Regions from separate parts of the Sporosarcina sp. resist genome, predicted to be linked through region 3. Evidence: a T-box and tRNA genes for the amino acid it is inferred to sense, from the RefSeq annotation. Region 3 holds a T-box; the other regions hold tRNA genes.

Region 1 (2,234 bases), 1.1 Mb from region 3:
GTGTTGCAGACCCATGCCTTACCGCTTGGCTATGCCGCCGTAGATGATGGAGCGGAAGACGGGATTCGAACCCGCGACCCCGACCTTGGCAAGGTCGTATTCTACCACTGAACTACTTCCGCGAAACTGGGGTAGCTGGATTCGAACCAACGAGTGACGGAGTCAAAGTCCGTTGCCTTACCGCTTGGCTATACCCCAAAAAGATAAATGGGGCGACTGAAGGGAATCGAACCCTCGAGTGTCGGAACCACAATCCGATGTGTTAACCACTTCACCACAATCGCCATGATATCTAGTTTGTTTTAATTGAATATAAAATGGGGCGACTGAAGGGAATCGAACCCTCGAATGTCGGAACCACAATCCGATGTGTTAACCACTTCACCACAATCGCCATGATATATAAGTTTGTTTTAATTGGATAGATAAATGGGGCGACTGAAGGGAATCGAACCCTCGAGTGTCGGAACCACAATCCGATGTGTTAACCACTTCACCACAATCGCCATAATATTAGATTATACTAAAAAAAATGGCAGGGGCAGTAGGAATCGAACCCACATCAAAGGTTTTGGAGACCTCTATTCTACCGTTAAACTATGCCCCTAAAACTGGTGGTGGGGGGCGGATTCGAACCGCCGAACCCGTAGGGAGCGGATTTACAGTCCGCCGCGTTTAGCCACTTCGCTACCCCACCATATAGGTGTAAATGGTGCCGGAGAAAGGACTTGAACCCTCAACCTACTGATTACAAGTCAGTTGCTCTACCAGTTGAGCTACTCCGGCACAAATATTAAAATGGTGGCTCAGGACGGAATCGAACCGCCGACACAAGGATTTTCAGTCCTTTGCTCTACCGACTGAGCTACTGAGCCACATATTTGGTTTACATTAAGATATTAGCTTATTCTAAACCTTATAGGAAAAATAAAAATGGCGGTCCCGACCGGGATCGAACCGGCGATCTCCTGCGTGACAGGCAGGCATGTTAACCGCTACACCACGGGACCATTTGGTTGCGGGGGCAGGATTTGAACCTGCGACCTTCGGGTTATGAGCCCGACGAGATACCACTTCTCCACCCCGCGACAACAATATAATGTATTCATTTGATAATGAGCTAATCATTTACATGTCAGCTATATGATCTGCTGCATCATGATAAAATTTGGTTGCGGGGGCAGGATTTGAACCTGCGACCTTCGGGTTATGAGCCCGACGAGATACCACTTCTCCACCCCGCGACAATAGTATTTATATAATTAAATATATGGAATTTTATTCAAGCGGTGAATCTGCTTAAAGAAATTAATGGTGGAGGATGACGGGCTCGAACCGCCGACCCCCTGCTTGTAAGGCAGGTGCTCTCCCAGCTGAGCTAATCCTCCTGGGTAAAATTGCGATAAGCGGCGCATCTCTTTGTCAGCTTCATTCGCTCAGTCAGTCACGTACTAATGTACGCTCCTTGCTTCTCCCAATTTCAACGAGAGTATGCTATGCTCGAATTACTGAATTAAAGTCAACGTGCTTAATGATGAATTTCTGAAAAGTTATGGTGACCCCTACGGGATTCGAACCCGTGATACCGCCGTGAAAGGGCGGTGTCTTAACCGCTTGACCAAGGGGCCTTAATTTATCATTTATATGAATCTGGCGGAGAGCAAGGGATTTGAACCCTTGAAACAGCGTTAGCCGCTTACATGATTTCCAATCATGCTCCTTCGGCCACTCGGACAGCTCTCCTAAATGGCTCCGCAGGTAGGACTCGAACCTACGACCGATCGGTTAACAGCCGATTGCTCTACCACTGAGCTACTGCGGAATAATATTAAGAACATACATTAAGTATCTTCTTTTGGACTAACAGACCAGCGACGTCCTACTCTCACAGGGGGAAACCCCCAACTACCATCGGCGCTGAAGAGCTTAACTTCCGTGTTCGGTATGGGAACGGGTGTGACCTCTTCGCAATCGTCACTGAACTATTTTCCACAAGACAAGACTAATTATATCATGTCTTGTTGTTACTTGCAAGCGTTTTTACAAAATAATTAATTTTGTTCGCTCAAAACTGAATAAAACAGACATTGTGCTACACAGAATCAGGGTAATCAAGCCCTTTTCAAAATTGGTTAAGTCCTCGATCGATTAGTATCCGTCAGCTCCACACGTCGCCGTGCTTCCACCCCAGACCTATCAACCTCATCTTCTTTGAGGGATCTTACTTACTTGCG
Region 2 (2,234 bases), 640 kb from region 3:
GCTCAGTTGGTAGAGCATCTGACTTTTAATCAGAGGGTCGCAGGTTCGAATCCTGCATGGCTCACCATTTTTATGACTTAGTGTCATAATTTATATTGCGGGTATGGCGGAACTGGCAGACGCGCTAGACTTAGGATCTAGTGCCTTCGGGCGTGGGGGTTCGACTCCCTTTACCCGCACTTATAATGCGGAAGTAGTTCAGTGGTAGAATACGACCTTGCCAAGGTCGGGGTCGCGGGTTCGAATCCCGTCTTCCGCTCCATATTTTTGCCGGGGTGGCGGAACTGGCAGACGCACAGGACTTAAAATCCTGCGGTAGGTGACTACCGTACCGGTTCGATTCCGGTTCTCGGCATTAATAACTTTTCACTTATATGCGCTCGTAGCTCAATTGGATAGAGCACCTGACTACGGATCAGGAGGTTGTGGATTCGACTTCTGCCGGGCGCACCATTATGTTTTTAAACTTTATAATTCTTCGGGACGTAGCTCAGCTTGGTAGAGCACTTGGTTTGGGACCAAGGGGTCGCAGGTTCGAATCCTGTCTTCCCGACCATTAAGCTTTTTAAGCAGATTCGCCGCTTAAAGAATATACCATTTTAAGTAGATTTGTGCTTTAATAATTGCCAGCTATAATGGGGCCTTAGCTCAGCTGGGAGAGCGCCTGCCTTGCACGCAGGAGGTCAGCGGTTCGATCCCGCTAGGCTCCACCAACACAATTTCAATAAAGATCCTGGCGGCGTAGCTCAGCTGGCTAGAGCGTACGGTTCATACCCGTGAGGTCGGGGGTTCGATCCCCTCTGCCGCCATCTTAAAGGACCTTTAGCTCAGTTGGTTAGAGCAGACGGCTCATAACCGTCCGGTCGCAGGTTCGAGTCCTGCAAGGTCCACCACTATTATATACAGCCATGGAGGTATACCCAAGCCCGGCTGAAGGGATCGGTCTTGAAAACCGACAGGGGAGTCAAATCCCGCGGGGGTTCGAATCCCTCTACCTCCTCCATTTTTAACTAGTGGTGAAATTAAATAGTACTTATATTGTTGTCGCGGGGTGGAGAAGTGGTATCTCGTCGGGCTCATAACCCGAAGGTCACAGGTTCAAATCCTGTCCCCGCAACCAAATGGTCCCGTGGTGTAGCGGTTAACATGCCTGCCTGTCACGCAGGAGATCGCCGGTTCGATCCCGGTCGGGACCGCCATTTTTATTAATACTATAAGGTTTAGAATAAGTTAACGACTTAATGTAAACTAAATACGTGGCTCAGTAGCTCAGTCGGTAGAGCAAAGGACTGAAAATCCTTGTGTCGGCGGTTCGATTCCGTCCTGAGCCACCATTGTTATGCGAGTGTAGTTTAGTGGTAAAACCTCAGCCTTCCAAGCTGATGATGAGGGTTCGATTCCCTTCACTCGCTCCAAAAAGGGCCTATAGCTCAGCTGGTTAGAGCGCACGCCTGATAAGCGTGAGGTCGATGGTTCGAGTCCATTTAGGCCCACCATTCCGCAGTAGCTCAGTGGTAGAGCAATCGGCTGTTAACCGATCGGTCGTAGGTTCGAGTCCTACCTGCGGAGCCATTTATATATGGGGAAGTACTCAAGCGGCTCAAGAGGTGCCCCTGCTAAGGGTATAGATCGCGAAAGCGGTGCGAGGGTTCGAATCCCTCCTTCTCCGCCATATATAATTTGGCCCCTTGGTCAAGCGGTTAAGACACCGCCCTTTCACGGCGGTATCACGGGTTCGAATCCCGTAGGGGTCATACATAAAAGTAGCTTTACAAGTTCTTAATGAACTTGTAAAGCTACTTTTTAATTTGTTTATATATAGTTTTCTAGTTCACTTAAATTCTCACTATATATGTTGAATTAAAGAATCCCATTGAATCTACTGTGGCGCTCAATAAGGAGAGAGTTGTAATTAGGGGTGTGGATTGTAGAACGCTTGACGCTTTGGGGATGCCTTTCACCGTAAGCCTGGATATCGCTTCGCATCCAGTCTCACGGCTTCGGCGACCCCTTTGCCGCGCCTGCACTAGGGTGTTCATTATCGAGAGAAATGTGATTTTGAGATGTATATGCCGAGATTATAAGGTGATTACTAGTTGATACTACTTATAGTCAAGAAAGACGTACTCCAGGTTGCAGATTTCATCACAGCTAATGAAATGCTCTTTCTCATATAGACCATCCAGCGTCGAAGCGATATTGGTAGGAGTTCTGTTTCATTCTTAAATAAAAAA
Region 3 (2,234 bases):
TAGCATCTTCCACAACGTTACGGATATCATCCGCTGTATTATTCGTCATGTTTGCTGAAATGGCATCTCTTATTTGAAAATCCATTTTATCAACCTCCCACTTTCATTTTGGACACAAATATCGCCAACTATACCGTCATTTGATACACTGAAAAGAAAAAGGCGGTAACGTACATATGAAACGAATTGAATCATCACAAAACGCACTCGTGAAACATTGGAAAAAGCTTGTCACAACACGAAAAGAACGCGATCTGTCGAAAGAATTCCTTGTCGAAGGTTTTCATCTCGTCGAAGAGGCATTAAAAAGTAACGGGACAATTCTCGCGTTGATCACCCGTGACGGAGTTGAAATACCTCAAGGATGGTCTATCGAAGGTGTAAAGCTTGTTGAGATAACAGAGGCAATTGCGAAAGAAATTTCGGAAACGGAGCAGTCGCAGGGTATTTATGCACATTGCCGTCAGCCGGAGCATGCCGAAGAGGATTATTCAGCATGGAAAAAACTTTTGTTAATTGACGCAGTCCAGGATCCTGGTAATGTCGGAACGATGATTCGGACGGCAGATGCTGCTGGAATGGATGCAGTTATTCTTGGAATGGGGACCGCTGATTCGTATAACCCGAAAACAGTACGTTCTGCGCAAGGCTCACATTTCAATATTCCAATCGTCAAGGGTGATCTTATTGAATGGACGGCTAAGGCGAAAGAAGCGGGCATCCAAGTTTTGGGGACAGGATTGAAAAATGCTGTGAATCATTCCGATATTTGGCCACAAGACGAATTTGCATTGATTGTTGGAAATGAAGGCAGTGGCGTCAATCCGGATTTGCTTGAGATGGCGGATAATACGGTCAAGATTCCAATGTACGGCAAAGCAGAATCGTTAAACGTCGCAGTGGCAACGGGTATCCTGCTATATACGTATTCTAAAGTGTGAAAATTAGCATGTTGTTGATGATCAAATCATAATCGGGTATACTATTGGTTATGAATAGAAATGAAAAGCAATGATCGGGAAAAGTAAACAATACATGAGCCGAAAGGGAGTCCGCGCCTTGACTGAAAGCGCAGATGGGTAAATGATTGTCGAAGTTCACCCCGTGAGCTGCCGCCAGGACCAGCGTAAGCTGTAAAGGTGTGCCGGTGCCGGACCGTTATTCCGATTTGAGTGATCATATCTTCGGGTATGATAATCAGGGTGGTACCGCGAAATCGTCCTCGTCCCTTTTTTAAGGGGCGGGGTTTTTATTTCGTCTAGTTTCGGGCGCCAGACGCCCTACACTTTTTTTATTTTGAAAGGAGAATTGACATGGAAGCACAATTAGAACTGTTGAAAGTAGAGGCGCTTGCAAAAATTGAAGCAGCTTCAGATGTAAAATCATTGAATGAAGTTCGTGTAGCCTACTTAGGGAAAAAAGGGCCAATTACTGATTTGTTGAAAGGCATGGGAAAACTTCCTGCTGAAGAACGTCCGAAAATGGGGGCGCTTGTCAATGTTATTCGTGAGGCAGTGACAGAAGTGCTCGAAGACCGTATGGCGAAACTTGAAGAATTAGCCATCAACGAACAGCTTGAAAAAGAATCGATTGATGTAACATTGCCTGGACGTCCTGCACGTACTGGAAATCACCATCCGTTAACACGTGTTGTTGAGGAAATCGAAGACTTCTTCATTAGCATGGGCTATGAAATTGCTGAGGGTCCTGAAGTTGAGAAAGATTATTACAACTTTGAAGCGCTGAACTTGCCAAAAGGCCATCCAGCACGTGATATGCAAGATTCGTTCTACATATCCGAAGATATTCTTCTTCGTACACATACGTCACCAGTTCAAGCACGGACGATGGAAGCGAAAGGCGGCGCGCCGATTAAGATTATATGCCCAGGTAAAGTGTACCGTCGTGATAGTGACGATGCGACGCATTCTCATCAATTCACGCAAATTGAAGGGCTTGTTATTGGTGAAGATATCCGCATGAGCGACTTGAAAGGGACACTTTCTTTATTCGCTAAAAAAATGTTTGGCGATGAGCGTGAAATCCGTCTGCGTCCGAGTTTCTTCCCATTCACGGAACCGTCTGTTGAAATGGACATTTCATGTTTCAAATGTGGCGGAGACGGCTGTAACGTTTGTAAGAAAACAGGCTGGATCGAAATTTTAGGTGCCGGTATGGTACACCCGAATGTACTGGAAATGGCTGGTTATGACCCCGCTGTTGTATCAGGTTTC

The links. The T-box of region 3 lies ahead of pheS (phenylalanine--tRNA ligase subunit alpha). A T-box ahead of a tRNA ligase gene usually reads a tRNA of that ligase, here a tRNA-Phe.
Region 1: it encodes a tRNA-Phe, which carries the amino acid that the T-box ahead of pheS (phenylalanine--tRNA ligase subunit alpha) is inferred to sense. The anticodon was not compared.
Region 2: it encodes a tRNA-Phe, which carries the amino acid that the T-box ahead of pheS (phenylalanine--tRNA ligase subunit alpha) is inferred to sense. The anticodon was not compared.

What each region holds. Positions count from the first base shown of each region.
Region 1 covers NZ_CP060287.1:736,662-738,895, reverse strand. The annotation lists tRNA gene H7992_RS03660 (tRNA-Cys) at 1-39, opposite strand, end outside; tRNA gene H7992_RS03655 (tRNA-Gly) at 48-122, opposite strand; tRNA gene H7992_RS03650 (tRNA-Gln) at 127-198, opposite strand; tRNA gene H7992_RS03645 (tRNA-His) at 209-284, opposite strand; tRNA gene H7992_RS03640 (tRNA-His) at 319-394, opposite strand; tRNA gene H7992_RS03635 (tRNA-His) at 431-506, opposite strand; tRNA gene H7992_RS03630 (tRNA-Trp) at 534-607, opposite strand; tRNA gene H7992_RS03625 (tRNA-Tyr) at 613-697, opposite strand; tRNA gene H7992_RS03620 (tRNA-Thr) at 711-786, opposite strand; tRNA gene H7992_RS03615 (tRNA-Phe) at 800-875, opposite strand; tRNA gene H7992_RS03610 (tRNA-Asp) at 935-1,010, opposite strand; tRNA gene H7992_RS03605 (tRNA-Met) at 1,014-1,088, opposite strand; tRNA gene H7992_RS03600 (tRNA-Met) at 1,170-1,244, opposite strand; tRNA gene H7992_RS03595 (tRNA-Val) at 1,313-1,388, opposite strand; tRNA gene H7992_RS03590 (tRNA-Glu) at 1,554-1,628, opposite strand; tRNA gene H7992_RS03585 (tRNA-Ser) at 1,652-1,743, opposite strand; tRNA gene H7992_RS03580 (tRNA-Asn) at 1,748-1,822, opposite strand; rRNA gene rrf (5S ribosomal RNA) at 1,867-1,982, opposite strand; rRNA gene H7992_RS03570 (23S ribosomal RNA) at 2,129-2,234, opposite strand, start outside.
Region 2 covers NZ_CP060287.1:1,185,260-1,187,493, forward strand. The annotation lists tRNA gene H7992_RS05855 (tRNA-Lys) at 1-67, shown strand, start outside; tRNA gene H7992_RS05860 (tRNA-Leu) at 98-179, shown strand; tRNA gene H7992_RS05865 (tRNA-Gly) at 188-262, shown strand; tRNA gene H7992_RS05870 (tRNA-Leu) at 270-355, shown strand; tRNA gene H7992_RS05875 (tRNA-Arg) at 377-453, shown strand; tRNA gene H7992_RS05880 (tRNA-Pro) at 480-556, shown strand; tRNA gene H7992_RS05885 (tRNA-Ala) at 638-713, shown strand; tRNA gene H7992_RS05890 (tRNA-Met) at 736-809, shown strand; tRNA gene H7992_RS05895 (tRNA-Ile) at 817-893, shown strand; tRNA gene H7992_RS05900 (tRNA-Ser) at 911-1,003, shown strand; tRNA gene H7992_RS05905 (tRNA-Met) at 1,046-1,120, shown strand; tRNA gene H7992_RS05910 (tRNA-Asp) at 1,124-1,199, shown strand; tRNA gene H7992_RS05915 (tRNA-Phe) at 1,259-1,334, shown strand; tRNA gene H7992_RS05920 (tRNA-Gly) at 1,342-1,415, shown strand; tRNA gene H7992_RS05925 (tRNA-Ile) at 1,420-1,496, shown strand; tRNA gene H7992_RS05930 (tRNA-Asn) at 1,498-1,572, shown strand; tRNA gene H7992_RS05935 (tRNA-Ser) at 1,582-1,672, shown strand; tRNA gene H7992_RS05940 (tRNA-Glu) at 1,683-1,754, shown strand.
Region 3 covers NZ_CP060287.1:1,822,993-1,825,226, forward strand. The annotation lists gene sspI (small acid-soluble spore protein SspI) at 1-85, opposite strand, end outside; gene H7992_RS09125 (TrmH family RNA methyltransferase) at 177-941, shown strand; T-box leader at 1,003-1,233, shown strand; gene pheS (phenylalanine--tRNA ligase subunit alpha) at 1,314-2,234, shown strand, end outside.